Regions from separate parts of the Streptomyces sp. NPDC001868 genome, predicted to be linked through region 1. Evidence: riboswitches for the same ligand, from Rfam matches in the RefSeq annotation. Region 1 holds a riboswitch; each other region holds the start of a gene.

Evidence for each region. A riboswitch is a leader RNA that binds a small molecule or an ion and turns the genes downstream of it on or off. The one in region 1 is predicted to bind cyclic di-AMP.
Region 2: it holds a riboswitch for cyclic di-AMP, as region 1 does, so the genes downstream of both, ABT147_RS05715 (C40 family peptidase) here and ABT147_RS03115 (M23 family metallopeptidase) in region 1, are expected to answer to the same signal.
Region 3: it holds a riboswitch for cyclic di-AMP, as region 1 does, so the genes downstream of both, ABT147_RS27505 (M23 family metallopeptidase) here and ABT147_RS03115 (M23 family metallopeptidase) in region 1, are expected to answer to the same signal.
Region 4: it holds a riboswitch for cyclic di-AMP, as region 1 does, so the genes downstream of both, ABT147_RS16790 (transglycosylase family protein) here and ABT147_RS03115 (M23 family metallopeptidase) in region 1, are expected to answer to the same signal.

What each region holds. Positions count from the first base shown of each region.
Region 1 covers NZ_JBEOYO010000002.1:144,986-149,665, forward strand. Annotated here, with positions in the region: gene ABT147_RS03110 (M16 family metallopeptidase) at 1-1,270, shown strand, start outside; cyclic di-AMP (ydaO/yuaA leader) riboswitch at 1,507-1,681, shown strand; gene ABT147_RS03115 (M23 family metallopeptidase) at 1,694-2,482, shown strand; gene ABT147_RS03120 (GntR family transcriptional regulator) at 2,683-3,387, shown strand; gene ABT147_RS03125 (HPr family phosphocarrier protein) at 3,579-3,860, opposite strand; gene ABT147_RS03130 (bifunctional acetate--CoA ligase family protein/GNAT family N-acetyltransferase) at 4,061-4,680, shown strand, end outside.
Region 2 covers NZ_JBEOYO010000003.1:215,621-220,300, reverse strand. Annotated here, with positions in the region: gene ABT147_RS05725 (C40 family peptidase) at 1-130, opposite strand, end outside; gene ABT147_RS05720 (hypothetical protein) at 636-989, shown strand; gene ABT147_RS05715 (C40 family peptidase) at 1,022-2,233, opposite strand; cyclic di-AMP (ydaO/yuaA leader) riboswitch at 2,243-2,416, opposite strand; gene pcrA (DNA helicase PcrA) at 2,659-4,680, shown strand, end outside.
Region 3 covers NZ_JBEOYO010000026.1:89,040-93,719, forward strand. Annotated here, with positions in the region: gene ABT147_RS27500 (rhamnogalacturonan lyase family protein) at 1-1,591, opposite strand, end outside; gene ABT147_RS27505 (M23 family metallopeptidase) at 1,771-2,751, opposite strand; cyclic di-AMP (ydaO/yuaA leader) riboswitch at 2,756-2,915, opposite strand; gene ABT147_RS27510 (alpha-galactosidase) at 3,218-4,680, opposite strand, start outside.
Region 4 covers NZ_JBEOYO010000012.1:91,361-96,040, forward strand. Annotated here, with positions in the region: gene eno (phosphopyruvate hydratase) at 1-860, opposite strand, end outside; gene ABT147_RS16790 (transglycosylase family protein) at 1,335-2,039, opposite strand; cyclic di-AMP (ydaO/yuaA leader) riboswitch at 2,044-2,243, opposite strand; gene ABT147_RS16795 (LysM peptidoglycan-binding domain-containing protein) at 2,427-3,485, opposite strand; gene ABT147_RS16800 (zinc ribbon domain-containing protein) at 3,716-4,144, opposite strand; gene ABT147_RS16805 (RNA-guided endonuclease TnpB family protein) at 4,026-4,680, opposite strand, start outside.

The DNA of each region.
Region 1 (4,680 bases):
CCACCGCCCCGGCCAGCAGGTCGTCGCGGTCGAGGTCATCCTCGACGCGCCCCTGGACGCCGAGCCGGCCGGCCTCGACGGCGTCGCCACCATCATGACCAGGGCGTTCTCCGAGGGCACCGACAAGCACACGGCCGAGGAGTTCGCCGCCGAGCTGGAGCGCTGCGGCGCCACCCTCGACTCGCACGCCGACCACCCCGGCGTGCGTCTGTCCCTCGAAGTGCCCGTGTCGCGGCTGGAGAAGGCGCTCGGTCTGCTGGCCGACGCCCTGCGGGCACCGGCGTTCGAGGACAGCGAGATCGAGCGGCTGGTCGCCAACCGGCTCGACGAGATCCCGCACGAGACCGCCAACCCGGGCCGCCGGGCCGCCAAGGAGCTCTACAAGCGGCTGTTCCCGGCCACGTCCCGGATGTCGCGGCCCCGCCAGGGCACCGAGGAGACCGTCGAGGGCATCGACTCCGCGGCCGTACGCGCCTTCTACGAGCGGCACGTACGCCCCGCGACGGCCACCGCCGTGGTCGTCGGCGACCTCACCGGAGTCGACCTCGACGCCCTGCTCGGCGACACCCTGGGCGCCTGGACGGGCTCCCCGGCCAAGCCGAGCGTCGTGCCGGCGGTCACCGCCGACGACGCCGGGCGCGTGATCATCGTGGACCGCCCCGGTTCCGTCCAGACCCAGTTGCTCATCGGCCGTGTGGGCGCCGACCGGCACGACCGTGTGTGGCCGGCGCAGGTGCTCGGCACCTACTGCCTCGGCGGCACCCTCACCTCCCGTCTGGACCGTGTCCTGCGCGAGGAGAAGGGCTACACCTACGGGGTGCGCGCGTTCGGGCAGGTGCTGCGCTCCGCCCCCGACGGCTCGGGCGCGGCGATGCTCGCCATCAGCGGCTCCGTCGACACCCCGAACACCGGGCCGGCGCTGGACGACCTGTGGACGGTGCTGCGGACCCTCGCGGCCGAGGGACTGACCGACGCCGAGCGCGATGTCGCCGTGCAGAACCTCGTCGGGGTCGCCCCCCTCAAGTTCGAGACGGCCGCGGCCGTGGCGGGCACGCTGGCCGACCAGGTCGAGCAGCACCTGCCGGACGACTACCAGTCGACGCTGTACCGCCAACTCGCCGCCACCGGCACGGTGGAGGCCACCGCGGCCGCCGTGAGCGCCTTCCCGGTGGACCGGCTGGTGACCGTCCTCGTCGGGGACGCCGCGCAGATCGAGGAGCCGGTCAGGGCCCTCGGAATCGGTGAAGTCACCGTCGTACCGGCCGAGTAGAAGCCGAGGAGAGGCCGAGGGGAAGCCGAGGAGGAACCGGACAGAAGGACACGCGTCCGTGGGGCCCTGGTGACTGAAGAGTCACCAGGGCCCGCGTTTGTCCGTATTGATGGCGGAGGTTGTGTGTCTGACCTGTGGCGTACTTAACAAATCCTGTGATCCGTTTGTTATTTCGAAGACGGCCCGCTTAGCGTCGGTCCGGCTGTTCGTCAGAAGTTCGCCGCAGCCGCGGCACCGGACAGTCATCGCCGAGTCCCCGCATGGCGCGAGCCAGGGGAGCCGGGGACCCACCGAAGTCCCTGGGGTGAATCGGGTGCCCTTCGCGGAGCGACGCGAAACGGGGGGCGGCCGTAGGAGACCTTCCTGCTCCGAACCCGTCAGCTAACCCGGTAGGCGAGAGGGAAGGAAAGGACCAGCCACTTCATGGCGTTCACCCGCGCCCCCGGGAAGCACCGCCGTCCCGGCCGTGTGCAGCGCACGACCACGAGGAACGTGGGCGTCGCCGCTCTCACCACCACCGGTGTCATCGGCACCCTGGCCGCTCCCGCGCTCGCCGCGGAGGAGCCCGCCGTCGAGCAGACCGGCCTGAACCAGATCATCGTCCTCGGCGACACGGTCGCCGACCAGGTGGACGCCCAGGCCGTCGCCCAGCAGCAGGCCGCCGAGGTCGCCGCCGTCAAGAAGAAGGCGCAGGAGGAGGCCCGCAAGGCCGCCGCCGAGAAGGCCGAGCAGGAACGTGCCGTCGCCAAGGAGCGCGAGGAGATCAAGGCCCGCGCCGCCCGCGCCGCCGAGCGCGAGCGCCTGAACACCTACGTCTCCCCGATCAGCGGCTCGTACATCTCCACCGGCTACAAGGCCGGCGGCGCCGTCTGGTCCTCCGGCAGCCACACCGGCGTCGACTTCCACGCCGCGTCCGGCACGACCGTCCTGGCGGTCGGCGCCGGCACCGTCGTCGAGGCGGGCTGGGGCGGTGCGTACGGCAACAACATCGTCATCAAGATGAACGACGGCACGTACACGCAGTACGGCCACCTGTCGTCCATCGGCGTCTCCGTCGGCCAGACCGTCACCCCCGGCCAGCAGATCGGCCTCTCCGGGGCGACCGGCAACGTCACCGGCGCGCATCTGCACTTCGAGGCCCGGACGACGGCCGAGTACGGCTCGGACATGGACCCCGTCGCGTACCTGCGCTCGCACGGCGTGAACGTCTGACGGACCCACCGCTTCGCAGGAGGCCCCGGCTCACCGAGCCGGGGCTTTCCGCGTTGTGCGTACCTGTTGTGACGTAGCTCCTGTCCAAAAAATATCCCTGGATTCCGGTCCGCCATCGGAAATTCCGGCTCGCTGCAATAGAGTCACTGGAACACACGTCAATCATCGACGTTTCACGGGGATTAAGGCGGAGGTCGGTCATGCGTATTCCGGCGCATTCGGTATGCACGGCGATCCGTGATGACATCGTCGCGGGTGTCTACGAGCGCGGCAGCCGTCTCACCGAGGAACTGCTCGCCCGCCGGTACGGCGTCAGCCGGGTCCCCGTGCGCGAGGCGCTGCGCACCCTGGAGGCCGAGGGCTTCGTGGTGACCCGACGGCACGCGGGCGCGTGCGTCGCCGAGCCGACCGAGCAGGAGGCCGCCGACCTGCTGGAGATGCGCATGCTGCTGGAGCCGCTGGGCGCCGCCCGTGCCGCCCAGCGCCGTACGGAGGCGCACCTCAAGGTGTTGCGGGGCCTGGTCAGACTGGGCCAGGAGCGGGCCAGGAGGGGCACCAGCGAGGATCTGCGCTCCCTGGGCGGCTGGTTCCACGAGACGCTCGCACAGGCGTCCGGCAGCCCCGCCCTGACCTCGACACTCGCCCAGCTGCGGCACAAGATCGCCTGGATGTACGCGGTCGAGGCACCGGCGAACCCCGTGGAGTCCTGGGCGGAGCACGGCGGCATCGTGGACGCCGTCGCGCGCGGCGACAGCGACCGGGCCCGGACCATCACCTCCCTGCACACCGAGCGCGCCACCGCCGCGCACCGGCTCCGATTTCCGGGCGGGGCCGGCGGGGCGGAACGCCCGGAGCGTGTGAGGACTTCGCAACACCCCGTAAACATGCCGAGCCTGCGGCATTAACACGGGAGCCGTATACAAAGAGGGAAGAATTCCGAAGGGCATTCTTTCTGCTGCCCGCAGAACGGAATGGAACGGAATCAGGACGAAAATGCGAAGGGCCCGCCCGATAAATCGGACGAGCCCTTCGGTGTGTGTGCGGGTGGTGCGTGCGGGTGGCCTTTCCGGCCTTTCCGCTTCGGTTGCCCGGTCGGTCAGACCGTCTCGGGGAGTTCTTCGAGGCCCTCGGCCACGAGCTTCGCCAGACGGTCGAGCGCGACGTCCGCGCCCTCGGCGTCGGAGGCGAGCACGATCTCCTCGCCGCCCTGGGCGCCGAGGCCCAGGACCGCCAGCATGGAGGCCGCGTTGACGGGGTTCCCGTCGGCCTTGGCGATCGTCACGGGGATACCGGAGGCCGTGGTGGCCCGGACGAAGATGGATGCGGGGCGGGCGTGGAGGCCCTCGGCCCAGCCGACGTTGACGCGGCGCTCAGCCATGTGATGCTGCCCTTCAGGTGTCTCGGGTACTGCGGAGAGGTCTAGACCGGTTGTCTAGACCAGTTTCCCATATGTGGCGACGTACCGGAACGGGCCCACGGCCTGGCCACGAACCGGCTGTCGCACTTCTGTTGTGCTTCTGTTGTGCCGCCCCAGACTGCCCCGCGCCGCATGCGTACGCGAGCCGTACTCTGGGGCCCATGCAGACCTCGTCGGACCGGCATGAGTACCCCGCCCACTGGGAGGCCGACGTGGTGCTGCGCGACGGCGGCACCGCACGCGTCAGGCCCATCACCGTCGATGACGCCGAGCGTCTCGTCAGCTTCTACGAGCAGGTCTCGGACGAGTCGAAGTACTACCGCTTCTTCGCGCCCTACCCTCGCCTGTCCGCCAAGGACGTCCACCGCTTCACGCACCACGACTTCGTGGACCGGGTGGGGCTCGCCGCCACGGTGGGCGGCGAGTTCATCGCCACCGTACGCTACGACCGCATCGGCGCCGACGGGACGGCCGCGTCCGCCCCCGCCGACGAGGCCGAGGTCGCCTTCCTCGTGCAGGACGCCCACCAGGGCCGGGGCGTCGCCTCCGCCCTGCTGGAACACATCGCCGCCGTCGCCCGTGAACGCGACATCAGACGCTTCGCCGCCGAGGTGCTCCCCGCCAACAGCAAGATGATCAAGGTGTTCACCGACGCCGGGTACCAGCAGAAGCGCAGCTTCGAGGACGGCGTCGTCCGCCTGGAGTTCGATCTGGAGCCCACCGACCGCTCCCTCGCCGTGCAGCGCGCGCGGGAGCAGCGGGCCGAGGCCAGATCCGTCCA
Region 2 (4,680 bases), on a different contig from region 1:
GCTGTGGATCGGCGTGTCCGGTGCCGTCGAAACCGGTCGCGGTCGCCGCGCCCGCGAGGGCGAACGTCGCGGCCGTGCGGACCGTATGGCCGCCGAGCGAGCGCTGTCTGGGCTTGCGGTGCGCTGCCACGTGGAGTCCACGTCCTCTCCGTACGACCGCCGTCCGAAGTACGAACATCGTCTGTCCGTACGGACCGCCTGGGGGAAGCGGTGACGCGTCCGGCGGCGGCCCGCACAGGGGGAGCGGGACGCCGCCGGACTTTCTCGGCGGTGGTGTCCGACTGCCGCCCCTGGTCCGGGCGGCGGTGGGGAGCCGGGCACCTGAGGGAGGACGCTAAACCTGGCTGTGAGGGCACGGTAACGCGTTGTACGGAAGTGGCGTGCACCGACCGCGAGGTGACCGTATGTGACCGTGATCCCGTCCTGGCGCCGTCGACTTCACGCTGCGCGATGACCGATGCGGCGATTTCGGACCGGGCGGGGGTGTGGCGGTGCTATGCGGCGCATATATGCAAGATCGTCAGGGTGTCGGGGACGCCCGGGACGCCCGGAACGCCCGGAGCGTGCCGCCCTCGGCGCCTCCGGGTACCCGCCCGGTGGCCGGTGGATCACAGGCCTCTCATTAGGCTCCGCGCATGGACGTACTCATCCACATCCTCGTCGGCCTCCACATCATCGGCATCGCCTCCCTCCTGGGCGGCTTCCTCACCCAGATGAAGGCCATGGGCCAGGGCACCGCCCGATTCGTCCCCGCCATGCTGCACGGCGCCCTCACGATGCTCGTCACCGGCGTGCTTCTCGTCGGCCTCAACCAGGCCGACGACCAGCCCGTCAACAACATCAAGATCGGCGTCAAACTCGCCCTGCTGATCGTGATCCTGGGGCTGGTCTACGTGAAACGGGACGAAGAGACGGTGGAGAAGCCGCTGTTCGGCCTGGTGGGCGCGCTGACCATCGCGAACGTCTTCATCGCGGTGCTCTGGACCTGAGGGCTCGCGCGTCTGTGCGAAGAACGCTGCCGCTACGCCGGCCGCACCACGCTGTGGATCGACGACTCCCCGTCGTAGAAGACCGACTCCTCGCGGACGTACGTTCCCGGCTTCGGGGCGTGGATCATCATGCCGTTGCCGATGTAGAGGCCGACGTGGCCGATGTTGTCGTAGAAGAAGATGAGATCGCCGGGCCTGGCGTTGGCGAGGGGGACGGTCGTGCCGGTCTTGACCTGGTCGTAGGTGGTGCGGGGCAGGTCGACGCCGGCGGCCTTCCAGGCGGCCTGGGTGAGGCCGGAGCAGTCGTAGGAGCCGGGGCCGGTGGCGCCCCAGACGTACGGCTTGCCGATCTGCGCGCGGGCGAAGGCGAGGGCCTTGGCGGCCTTCGAGGCGTAGGTGGCGTCCTCGGCCGGGGCGGCGGTCTCGGTGGTGCCGGTGGACGTCTCCGCGCCGGTGGAGGGCTCCTCCTGGGTCCCCTGGGCCCCTTGGGTGCTCGGGGCGCCCTGGGTCTCCTGCGCCTCCTGGGCCGTCGTCCGCGCCGCCGTCTGCTGCCGCGCGAGTTCCTCGGCCTTGCGGTCGGCCTCCTCCCGCTCGCGCTGTTCGATCGCGGCGAGCCGGGCCTGCTCCTCGGCGGTGAGGGTGGAGAGCAGTTCGCGGGCCTGGGCGAGCTTCGCCTGGACCTTGGCCTTGCTGGTCTTGAGGGCGTTCTGTGACTCGGTGAGCTGTTCGAGGCTGTCGCTCGCCTCCTGGCGCTGCTTCGTCGCCTCGGCCTGATCGGTGACGTACGCGTCGACGGCGTCCTTCTGGCGCTCCGTCAACCGGTCCATCAACTGGTTCTGGTCGAAGTAGTCCTGCGGGTTGTCCGCCAGGAGCAGCGAGGCCTGATCGGGGGCGGCCGCGCCGGTGCGGTACTGGGCCGCGGCGAACGAACCCAGCTCCTCCCGCGCCTCGTTGAGCTTCTCCGTGCGCTTGGCGACGGAGTCGAGGAGGGTGTCGACCTGCTTCTTCTGCTTGGTCGTCCTCTCCTTGGCCGCGTTGTAGTTCTCGGTCGCCGAACCGGCCTGGCGGTAGAGGGCGTCGACCTTCTTCTCGACTTCCTCCAGGCTCGGCTTGTCGTCGGCCGAGGGTGCGGCCGCGGCCGTTTGGGAGAGCAGGGCCACGGAGGTGAGGGCGGCCGTGGCGAGAGCGGGGGTGCGTATGCCCACGCGTGTTCCGGCAGGACGCGGCTTGCGGTGCGGCGCCATGGTTCGGCGTCTCCTTCCGTTGTCCGCCTACCGAGTTAGCTGTCGGGTTCGGGCGCAAGCTTCGGAAGGTTTGCCCTACGACCCTTGCCGCGTGCGGCGGTCGGGTCGATTCACCCCAGAGGATCGGTGGGTCCCCGGCTCCGGCTGCCACGGGAGGCGTGCCGGACTCGGCGGAGGGTCGTGCGGCCCGGCGACGTTCGCCGGTTGGGTCGTACGGCCCAGAAGAAAAAGCTAGCCAACTCGTGTGGCCCGTGTGAAGGTTGATGTTCGATATGCCCGATACGTTTTCGTGACCTTAGCCTCTTCGGCACGACAGGCGGTACGCTCGATCGCTCACCGTCGCAACGCGGTCGCGGTGTGTGGCGGATGCGGACTTCCCGGGGCGGCCTCTCGCTGTCAGTGGGGGCGCCTAGACTCGGAGAGCGATGAGCAGCCTCTTTGACGACAGCTTCCTGGCGGACCTCCAGGCCCCCCGCGGCCACGCGGAGGAGCCCCCGCCGCCGCCCGAGGACGATCACGTACCGGAGCCGCTTCCGGACGATCTGTTCGGCGGGAAGTTCGACGCGCCCCCGGACCGCGACGCGTACTACCGCGACGGCGCCCCCCGCCCGGCCCTGGACGCGGCGGCCCTCCTCGACGGGCTCAACGAGAACCAGCGCGCGGCCGTGGTCCACGCCGGCTCGCCCCTGCTCATCGTGGCCGGCGCCGGCTCCGGCAAGACCCGGGTGCTCACCCATCGCATCGCACACCTGCTCGGCGAGCGGCATGTCCACCCGGGCCAGATCCTCGCGATCACCTTCACCAACAAGGCCGCCGGCGAGATGAAGGAGCGCGTCGAGCAGCTCGTCGGCCCGCGCGCCCACGCGATGTGGGTCATGACCTTCCACAGCTCGTGCGTCCGGATCCTGCGGCGCGAGTCGAAGAGGCTCGGCTTCACATCCTCCTTCTCGATCTACGACGCCGCCGACAGCAAGCGCCTGATGGCGCTCGTCTGCCGTGATCTGGACCTCGATCCGAAGCGCTTCCCGCCCAAGTCCTTCAGCGCCAAGATCTCGAACCTGAAGAACGAGCTGATCGACGAGGAGGACTTCGCCGCCCAGGCCTCCGACGGCTTCGAGAAGACGCTCGCCCAGGCCTACGCGATGTACCAGTCCCGCCTCCGCGAGGCGAACGCGCTCGACTTCGACGACCTGATCATGACGACGGTCAATCTGCTGCGCGCCTTCCCGGACGTCGCCGAGCACTACCGCCGCCGCTTCCGCCATGTCCTCGTCGACGAGTACCAGGACACCAACCACGCACAGTACGCCCTGGTCAGAGAGCTGGTCGGCACCTCCGAGCACCCCGTGGACGTACCGCCCAACGAGGGGGACGTACCGCCCGCCGAGCTGTGCGTCGTGGGTGACGCCGACCAGTCGATCTACGCCTTCCGCGGCGCGACCATCCGCAACATCCTCCAGTTCGAGGAGGACTACCCGGACGCGACGACGATCCTGCTGGAGCAGAACTACCGCTCCACCCAGACCATCCTGAGCGCCGCCAACGCGGTCATCGAGCGCAACGAGTCCCGCCGCCCCAAGAACCTGTGGACCAACGCGGGCGCGGGCGCGCAGATCACCGGCTATGTCGCCGACACCGAGCACGACGAGGCCCAGTTCGTCGCCGACGAGATAGACCGACTGACGGACGCGGGCGACGCGAAGGCGGGAGACGTCGCCGTCTTCTACCGTACGAACGCCCAGTCCCGTGTCTTCGAAGAGGTGTTCATCCGCGTCGGCCTGCCCTACAAGGTCGTCGGCGGTGTCCGCTTCTACGAGCGCAAGGAGGTCCGGGACGTCCTCGCGTATCTGCGTGTCCTCGCCAACCCGGAGGACTCCGTCCCGCTGCGCCGCATCCTCAACGTCCCCAAGCGCGGCATCGGCGACCGCGCCGAGGCGATGATCGACGCCCTCTCGCAGCGCGAGAAGATCAGCTTCTCGCAGGCCCTGAAGCGCGTCGACGAGGCGTACGGCATGGCGGCCCGGTCGACGAACGCCGTCAAGCGGTTCAACACGCTGCTGGAGGACCTGCGGACCGTCGTCGAGTCCGGTGCCGGACCGGCGACCATCCTGGAGGCCGTCCTCGAACGCACCGGCTATCTCGCCGAGTTGCAGGCCTCCACCGACCCGCAGGACGAGACCCGCATCGAGAACCTCCAGGAACTCGCCGCCGTCGCCCTGGAGTTCGAGCAGGAGTCCGGGGCCGCGGCAGGCGAAGGGGAGGGCGAGGGCGAGGCTGCCGCGACACCCGTCGGCCTCTCCGCCTTCCTGGAGCGGGTCGCGCTGGTCGCCGACTCCGACCAGATCCCGGACGACGAGGAGGACGGCTCGGGCGTCATCACGCTCATGACCCTCCACACCGCCAAGGGCCTGGAGTTCCCGGTCGTCTTCCTCACCGGTATGGAGGAC
Region 3 (4,680 bases), on a different contig from region 1:
CCGGGTCGAAGATCTTCGTGCTGGTCTCCGTCGCCGGGTCCCACTCGGAGACATGGGTGAAGTCCAGCAGCTCCGAACCCTTGTCGCCGTCCCACCAGATACGGAAGTTGACGCTCGGGGTGGTCGTGGCGACCTTGCCGTCCTGGACGTTGTAGACGCCGGCGCCGGGCGCGGTGACGTCGGCGGTGGAGGTCCAGTACTCGTAGCCGGGGTGCTCCGGGTCGATGTCGCCGGTGCTGCCCCGGCCGACGTCGATGTCGGTGTCGTTCTCCCAGTCCGCCGGGTGCCGGCCGGTCACCAGGCGCTCGCCGGTGTCGGCGTCGTAGTAGTACCAGGGGAACTTCGGGATGACGCCCAGCTCCGCCTGCTGAATCGCGAAGCCCTCCAGACCGGGGCGGTCGGGGTCGAGGTCGGCGATGTGGAAGCGGTCGCCGTGTCCGGCGCCGTCGACGACGTACCGGAGCGTGCCGTCGCCGTTCACCACGTAGTTGCCGTCGGCGATCTCGTCCTTGCCGTCGAGGTCGACGTCGACGGTACGGATCTGGTGGAAGCTGGTCGCGCCGCTCGCGGCGGGGACGACGTACTTCCAGCGCCGGTTCAGGTTCGTGCCGTCGAAGTCCCAGGTCTGGAAGAGGACGCGGAAGGCGCCGCGCCGGGCGCCGACGCGGGTGACCAGCTTGGTGACGAGGCTCGGGCGGACCCCGTCGAGATGGGCGATGCCGAAGTGGCCGCCGGACGGGCCGTCGGCGACGAAGTCGTCGGGGACGGGCTGCCGGGTGCGCTCGGCGCCGGTCGCGCCGTCGATCACGGAGACGAACTGACTCGCGGGCGAGTCCGCGGTGACCCGTGTCCCGTCCGCGAAGGTCGTCCCGGCGGCCGTGTGCACCAGCACCTCGGCCCGGCCGTCGCCGTCCAGGTCGAACACGGTCACGTTGTCGTCGTTGCGGTAGCCGCCGATCGCCGTCGAGCCGCTGATCGCGGCGGGCGCCGGATCGTTGGCGCCGTTCCCGCCGGCCTGCGTGTACGAGCCGGGGCCGAGGTCGACGCGCCACAGCCGCTCGCCGGTCAGTGTGTACGTCTCCAGCAGGTCGGGCCGGTCCCGGGTCCCCGAGAGCCGGCTCACGACCAGCTCGTACCGCCCGTCCCCGTCGAGGTCGCCCGGCCAGGCATGCTGCACGGTGTAACCGTCGGCGGCGGCGAGGGGAATCTCGGCGTACCCCCGGCGGAAGTCCAGCCCCGAACTCGGCTTGCTCTCCCGCCCGTTGACGACGGCCCGCACGCTGTACGCGCCCGTGCCACGGCTGTTGTCCTGGTACGTCGTCGACCGGGTGACCGGCGCCCGGTTCAGCCTCCTGCCGCCCTTGTAGACGTTGAACGCGATCGCGTCGCCGTACCGGGCGTACTCCGTGCCGAGCAGCCGCCAGCTGAGGAAGGTCCCCTTTCCGGACGGCACCGCGACCAGGCCCCGGTCCAGGTTCTCCACGACCCTGCGCGGTGTCCCGGCGGCGTGTCCGGCGGGTACGGAGAAGAGTCCGGCCAGCAGGGCGGTCGCGGTGAGGATGACGGTTCTTCGGCGTCGGGCGGTACGCACAACACTCCTTCGACGAGGCAGAAAGCGCTTGTGCGGATCACTCTTCCCGCGCCTCGCGGACGTGTCGAGGTATTGATCGGCCATGCCACAAGACCGCAACACGGTGATCATGAAACGCCGAAGGCCGGCCCCCGATCACGGGAACCGGCCTGCGCCGCGGACGGCGGGCGGAGGTGCCGTCAGACGCTGACGCCCTTCGAGCGAAGGTAGGCCAGCGGGTCGATGTCCGAGCCGTAGTCGGGGCTGGTGCGGATCTCGAAGTGGAGGTGCGGGCCGGTGACGTTGCCGGTCGCGCCGGAGAGGCCTATCTGCTGGCCGCCGCTCACGGACTGGCCCGCGGAGACGGAGAGCGAGGACAGGTGGGCGTACTGGGCGTAGTAGCCGTCGGCGAGCTTGATGACGACCTGGTTGCCGTACGCGCCGCCCCAGCCGGCGGAGACGACGGTGCCCGCGCCCACAGCCTTGAGGCTGGTGCCGGTCGGGGCCACGAAGTCGACGCCCGTGTGGTAGCCGCTGGACCACATGCTGCCGGCGGTCTTGTACGCGGTGCCGACGGTGGCGCCCTGGATGGGCACACTGAAGCCGGAGCCGTTGGACGACGAGGCCTTGTCGCTCGACGTGGAGGTCGAGGCCTGGGTGTCCTTCGCCTCCTGCTTCGCGGAACCGGAGGACTTCGAGGACTGGGACGAGTCAGACGACTCGGACGACTTGGCGGACTTCGAGGACTGCGACAGCTGCGGCTTCGACGACTGCGACGTACCGCTCGACGGGGCCTGCCCGCCGATCGACAGCTTCAGCCCCGGGTGGATCAGCGACGGGTCCGACCCGATGGCCTCACGGTTGTCCGAGTAGAGCTGCTTCCAGCCCCCCTCGACGTCCTGCTCGTCCGCGATCTTCGCAAGGTAGTCGCCGACCTTCACCGAGTAGGTCTCGGTCGCCGTCTTCTTGGTGGCGGTCTTCTCCGCCTGCGCGGCCTTCTCGACGGTGATCGTGGCCGTCTTCTCGGACACACCGGAAACGGCGGTCGCCGGGGTCGCGGCCTGGGCGCCGGCGGCTCCGATCAGCGGCAGCGCGAGCGCCGCGCCACCGGTCCCGGCGGCGGCGATGGAGCGGGTGAAACGCTGGGACTTCGGACGGCGGTGCTTACCCTTCGCGGGCATGGCGAATTCCTCTCCGGCGCCTACGAGGTGAGCTGTCGGGTGCGGACTGGAGATGTCCGGCCGTGTTTGCGCACGGCTTTACCCCTAGCCTGTTCCGGAGACCGGAACAGGCGGTGATTCCTGTGGGTCCCCCGCTCCTGCCGTGGATCGGGTCGGTATGCGGCTCCGGTCGGCGGCAGGATTGGGCGTCCGTCCGGATTGACGCCGAACGTAAGCGACTTGTGCCCACAGAGACAACCATTGGGACTTCCTGTGCGTCTTCCTACCTGATCCTTACATCAATCCACCCTCACGCTCCGTAAAAGACCGGTCCTGATTGTTTTCCAACCGCCCTGGAAACGCCTAAGAATTACGTGAACATGGCGACAGCGGAACGTCACGAATATGACGCTGCTCACGCGGCTACGACCCAGTAGGCTTTATTCCAGGGCTTGTTGGAATTACAGCTCCATTTCGGACAGTTCGCTCAAGTGCGACGCAGGCGGATAACTGCCGCATCAAAGTCACCACGCAGCCCCGTCCGCACCCCGTGATGCAACAGCACCGCCCCTCGGTACCGTTCGCCCGTTTCACGGCATTCGTACACCCCTGCCGGGTCGAGCCCGCGCAGCCGGAGCGGGGCGAGCGGCTCGCCGTACCGCTGGGCCTGGAGCCAGGCGAGGACGACGACCTCGTCACCATGGACGTACTGGACGGCGCTCAGCCCGCCCGTGGGAGGCCGCAGCCGGTAGAGATCGCCGCGCTGCACGACCGGCCGGATCTCCTTGTACCGCTCGACCCACTCCCGCGCCTCGGCCAGCTCCTCCTCCGTCCACCGGGTGAGGTCGCCGCCGACGCCGAGCACACCCGCCATGGCGCTGACGAAGCGGAACCGCAGCGAGCTGACCCGGCCGTTGAGCTGGTTGTTCGGGCTGTCGGTGACCCAGGCCGCCATGACCCGGGCCGGATGGATCTGGCTGAAGCCGTGCTGGATGGCGAGCCGGTCGAGTGGATCGGTGTTGTCGGACGTCCACACCTGGTCCGTCCGCGCCATCACCCCGAGGTCGATACGGCCGCCGCCGCCCGAGCACGACTCGAACGCCACCCCCGGATGCGCGGCCCGCAGCCGGTCCAGCAGGGCGTAGAAGGCGCGCACGTGCTCGACCCACAACTTCTGCGGATACTGCTCCCCGGGCCAGCCGGCATCCGTGAAGCAGCGGTTGAAGTCCCACTTCACATAGTCGATCGGCGCGCTGGAGAGAAGCGAGTCCAGTCGCTCCCACAAATACTCCTGGACGTCCTCGCGCGCGAGATTGAGGACGAGCTGATTACGCAGTTCCGTCTGCTTTCGTCCCGGTTGGAACTGTGCCCATTCGGGGTGCGCCCGGTACAGCTCGCTGTCCGGATTGACCATCTCCGGCTCCACCCAGATGCCGAAGCGCATACCGAGGGCGTGCACCTGGTCGGCAAGCGGCTTGAGCCCCTCCGGGAAACGGTTCGGATTGGGCGTCCAGTCGCCGAGGCCCGCCCGGTCGCTCGTCCGCGCCCCGAACCAGCCGTCGTCGACGACGAACAGCTCGACCCCGATGGCCGCCGCCAGCCGCGCGAGCGTCCCCTGCTGCTCCTCGGAGATGTCGAACTCGGTGGCCTCCCAGGAGTTGAAGAGCACCGGCCGGTCCTGGTCGGCGTCCGGGATGACGTACGCCCGCTGGTACGCGTGCCAGGCCCGGCTCGCCCCGCCGTGACCGCCGTCGCTCCACAGGCCGGCGAAGACGGGCGTGGTGAACGTCTCGCCCGTGTCCAGCCGCAGCAGACCGGACTCGTCGTATCCGGCGCCGCCGGTGATCTGCACGCGCGCGTCCGGGAGTTGGGCGACCGCGATCCGCCAGGACCCCGACCAGCCCAGCGCGCAGCCGTAGACCTCGCCGCGTTCCTCGGTGGCGTCGGTGT
Region 4 (4,680 bases), on a different contig from region 1:
AACAGCGGGTCCTCGATGGAGACGAGCGGGTACGACGCGACGAGGTCGGCGTAGTACTCCGTCATCTCGGCGGCGGAGCGCTCCTTGCCCTCGAAGGTGTAGACGCCGTCCTTGTAGAACTCGGAGGCGGCGACGTCGAGCGCGAGGGCGATCTGCTCGCCCGGGGTGTAACCGGCTTCCTTGATGGCCTCGAGGATGAGGTCGAGGGCGGCGCGGTTGGACTCCAGGTTCGGGGCGAAGCCGCCCTCGTCGCCGAGGCCGGTGGACAGGCCCTTGGTCTTCAGCACCTTCTTGAGGGTGTGGTAGACCTCGGCGCCCCAGCGCAGGGCCTCGGAGAAGGACTCCGCGCCGATCGGGGCGATCATGAACTCCTGGATGTCCACGTTGGAGTCGGCGTGCGAGCCGCCGTTCAGGATGTTCATCATCGGAACGGGCAGCAGGTGCGCGTTCGGGCCGCCCAGGTAGCGGAAGAGCGGCAGGTCGCTGGCCTCGGAGGCGGCGTGGGCGACGGCGAGGGAGACGCCGAGGATGGCGTTGGCGCCCAGCGAGCCCTTGTTGTCGGTGGCGTCCAGGTCGAACATCGCCTGGTCGATCAGGCGCTGCTCGGTGGCGTCGTAGCCGACGAGCTCCGGGCCGATCTGCTCGATGACCGCGAGGACGGCCTTCTCCACACCCTTGCCGAGGTAGCGGTTGGGGTCGCCGTCACGGAGCTCGATGGCCTCGAAGGCACCCGTGGAGGCGCCGGACGGAACGGCGGCACGACCGGTGCTGCCGTCGTCGAGGCCGACCTCGACCTCGACGGTGGGGTTGCCTCGCGAGTCGAGGATTTCCCGGGCTACGACGACGTCGATGGACGGCACGAGCATCTCCTTCATGGGATGTGACGCTGGTTGTGCGGGGCCGCTTGGGCCTTGCGACTAGAGCCTAACCGCCCCCGGGCTGTCGGCAGCCGACCGACCGTCCCGTGGACAGACAGACCGTACCCATTGTTTCAGGCCGGAACAAAGGGGGGTGGGCAAGAAAGTGAACAGAAGGAGCGTGCGCGGAGCGGGTGAACAGAGGGGGAGAGGCCCGGGAAACGGGCAAAGAAAAGCCCCGCCCCGGTGCGTACGGGGGAATGCGCACCGAGGCGGGGAGCCCGTGGGGACGGGGGGACGGCCCTCACGAGGTCTTCACTATGGAGGACACGGATGTGAGCGGGCTGTGGTTCAGCCGGGGAGCGGCCCGATTTCTCGGCCCTGCCGAACCCGCCCCGCCTGCCCGGTCGCCTGCCCGGCCGTGGGGGCGGCCGTGGGGGATGGCAGGCGGCCGGTGGCCGTCGTGATCGCCGTGGGTCAGCTCAGGTGGAGCTGCTGGCCCGGGTAGATGAAGTCGGCGTCGTCGATGATGTCCTTGTTCAGCTCGAAGAGCTTCTCCCAGCCACCCTTGACGTTCTTCTTCTCGGCGATGGCACTGAGGGTGTCGCCGCTGACGACCTTGTACTCGCCGTCGCCCTTCTTGACCTTCTTGCCGGTCGGGGTCTCGACGGTGGCACGCTCGGAGGAGCGGGAGGCGCGGGTGTCCTCGGTGCTCTTCTTGGCGCTCTTCTGCGTGTTCTGCTGGGTGCTCTCCTGCGCGGAGCCGGAGTTCGTGTTGCCGCTGGAGGCGGCGGCGCCGTCGTAGGAGGCGCTGGACAGGCCGGTGCCGCAGACCGGCCAGGCGCCCTTGCCCTGGCCCGCGAGGACCTTCTCGGCGACCGCGATCTGCTGGGCCTTGCTCGCCTGGTTGGCGGTGGAGGCGTACTGCGTACCGCCGTAGGCGGCCCAGGTGGAGGCGGAGAACTGCAGACCGCCGTAGTAGCCGTTGCCGGTGTTGATGGTCCAGTCGCCGCCGGACTCGCACTGGGCGACGGCGTCCCACTCGGAGGCGGTGGCGGCGGAGGCGCTGCCGGCGACCATCAGCGGAGCGGCCACGGCGGCGGCGCCGGTGACACCGGCGACGGCGATGGCACGAACGGCCTTGGACGGACGACGGTGCTTGCCCTTGCTGGAAAACAGCATGGAGTGATCCCCTCACCGACGCCTGCGAGGTGAGCTGTCGGGTTCGGGCCGGTTGAGTTGCCCGGCCGCGCCCGCTCGCCTTTCGGCTCACGTCGCGCGGCTTCACCCCAAGCCGATTCCGGCGGTGCTGCCCCGAAGGGCCTCAACTGCCGGACCCGGCACTTACCTTGGGTCCCCCGCTCCTGCCTACGGCGCTTGACGCGACGACTGTTCCTTGCGGTCGCTGGCAGGATTCGGCGTGCCGACCGCATGGGCCCACCAGTGGCGAGCGGTCACGACCGTAAACAGGTGATTGCCCGAATTTCAAAGCCGATCACGGGGTCTGTGATTCATCTCCCATGTAGATCAAAACGGGCATTCGGGGTCGAACCGGGACCCGAACTGTCGCTACTTTTCGCCCGTTTCGGCACCGACTTCGAGGGTCTGACCGGGAAGGATAAGGTCCGGGTCAGTTCCGACCGTGGTCTCGTTCTCGGCGTACAGCCCCCGCCACCCGCCGTCCAGCCCGAGCGAGTTCACGATGCCCGTCAGACTGTCGCCCACACGGACGGTGTAGGCGCCTTCGGCGGCCTCGCGCGCCGCGTCGCCGCCACGGGAGGCGTGACGGCCGGAGGGCGTGGAGTCGGCCCGGGAGGTGCCGGCCGCGTCCTCGCCGGCGCCGGCGCCCGTGCCCGCGCTCTCGTCGGCACTGGTGCCGCGATGGCGGCCGGTGCCGCCTTCACCGCCGTCGACAGTCGAAGAGCTGTCGTTCTGTGCCGACTTGTCCGAGTTGGTGCTGCCGGAGTCCGTGGAGTCGTCCGAGTCGGTGCCGGGCTTGGTCTTGGTGGAGCCTTCGAAGGTGCCGGGGGGTGATGCGGATGATTCGGACGATTCGGATGAACCAGCCGAATCCTGCGAGTCCTTCGAATCGGTCGATTCGCCGGAGCCGGTGCCGTCGGCCGACTTGTCCGGGTCGGTCGCATCGGTCGAACCGGATGAACTAGACGAACCGGATGAACCGGATGCGTCAGATGAACTGCCCGACTTCGTCGAGTCGTCCACCACGCCCGTGTCCACGTCGGCGGAACCAGAGTCGCCGCCCAGGTTGTGGAGCAGCCCACAGGTGGCCCAGACGCCGACGCCCTGGTCGGCGAGCACCTTCTCGGCGACCGCTATCTGCTGCGAACGGCTGGCCTGGTCGGCGCTCGTGGCGTAGTCGAGGCCGCCGTACTTCTCCCAGTTCGCCTGGGTCAACTGGAGGCCGCCGTAGCGTCCGTTCCCGGTGTCCGCGCTCCAGGAGGCGCCGCTCTCGCACTCCGCCACCTGGTCCCAGGTGGTTCCGCTGGCCGCGCTCGCGCCGGTGGCGCCGAGGAGTGGAATCGCGATGGCCGATCCGGTCACTCCGGCCGCGACGAGGAGAGCCGGAGCCTGACGGGGGCGACGGTGACGACCGTTCCCGGAGAGCATGCGGTTGCCTTTCACACGACAGCGGTGGCCTGTGCGACGGGTGTGGTGGCCCTTCGCACTGACGTGTGAACGTAGCCGCAGACGATCGTTTATAACAAGTCGATGCAGCGCAGATCACGTCACCATCTCGGCCGTGAACCATCAGGCTGCCGCATGACAGTTCACACCGCGTCGCGCTCCCGACTGCCCTCTACGACAGGACGGTCACAGGTCGCATCTCCCGCTGTCGGCTACACCGGTGACGGGACGGGCATGGTGACGAATGCCCACGCCGAGCGTGCGCGGTTGCGCACGTTGACCCCGGCGACGACATCGGCAGGCCCAGCGAGGCCGCACCGACGACAACGGAAGTGATCCCGGTCGGACCGGTTGGCCCGCTCGGTGTGGCCGCAGCGCGGACAACGCTGCGATGTGTAGGCCGCATCCACCTCCAGGAATGGCACCCCAGCCCTGCGGGCCTTATATGCGAGATGCTGCCCGAGCTGGTGGAAAGGCCAGGAGGAGATCCTGTCCCGCTGGTCGCCGCGAGGCCGTACCCGCTCACGAATGCCGCCGAGTGCTTCGACAGCGATGCCGCGACCGGTGCTCCCCCACGCTCGGCTTCGCTCGCGCGGGAGGGGCCCCCATGGCGACGGACACGATCTCCTTACTGATCCGATGGTTCACGTGGGTGGTATGGCGCTTCTCCTTCTGCCTGCGGCAAGCCAGGCGCCGCCGGGCCGAGCGGGTGTTCTTCTGCTGCAACTCAGCGCGCTTGCAAGCCTGCCAACGTCGATAGCGAGTCAGGCCGCGCCCTTGATGGTTGGCGCCGTCGGAGGTGGTGGCCAGGTTCACGATGCCCCGATCCACTCCGATCCAGTCGACCGGTTCGTAAACGTCCGGCTCGGAAATCTCGCAGGTAGCGATGAGGAACCACTTGCCACCCCGCTGGACCAGGTCGCTCTCACCCTTGCGATACGCCATGAGCATCTTGAGCTGGTCGGGCGAGCAGGCGAAACGGATGCCCTTCATGCGCCCATTCACCGTCCAGATGGACACCGTGCGTGCGTCGCACTGCCAGGACAGGCAGCGGTCGTCGAACGGCTGCGCCGCCTCCGGCCGGAAGACGATCGGGGCGCCGATCGCCTTGCGGTACCGCTTCGAGGCGGACGGCCCCAAATTGCCAGCCCTCAGATTGGCTTTCAGAGTCGCGTAG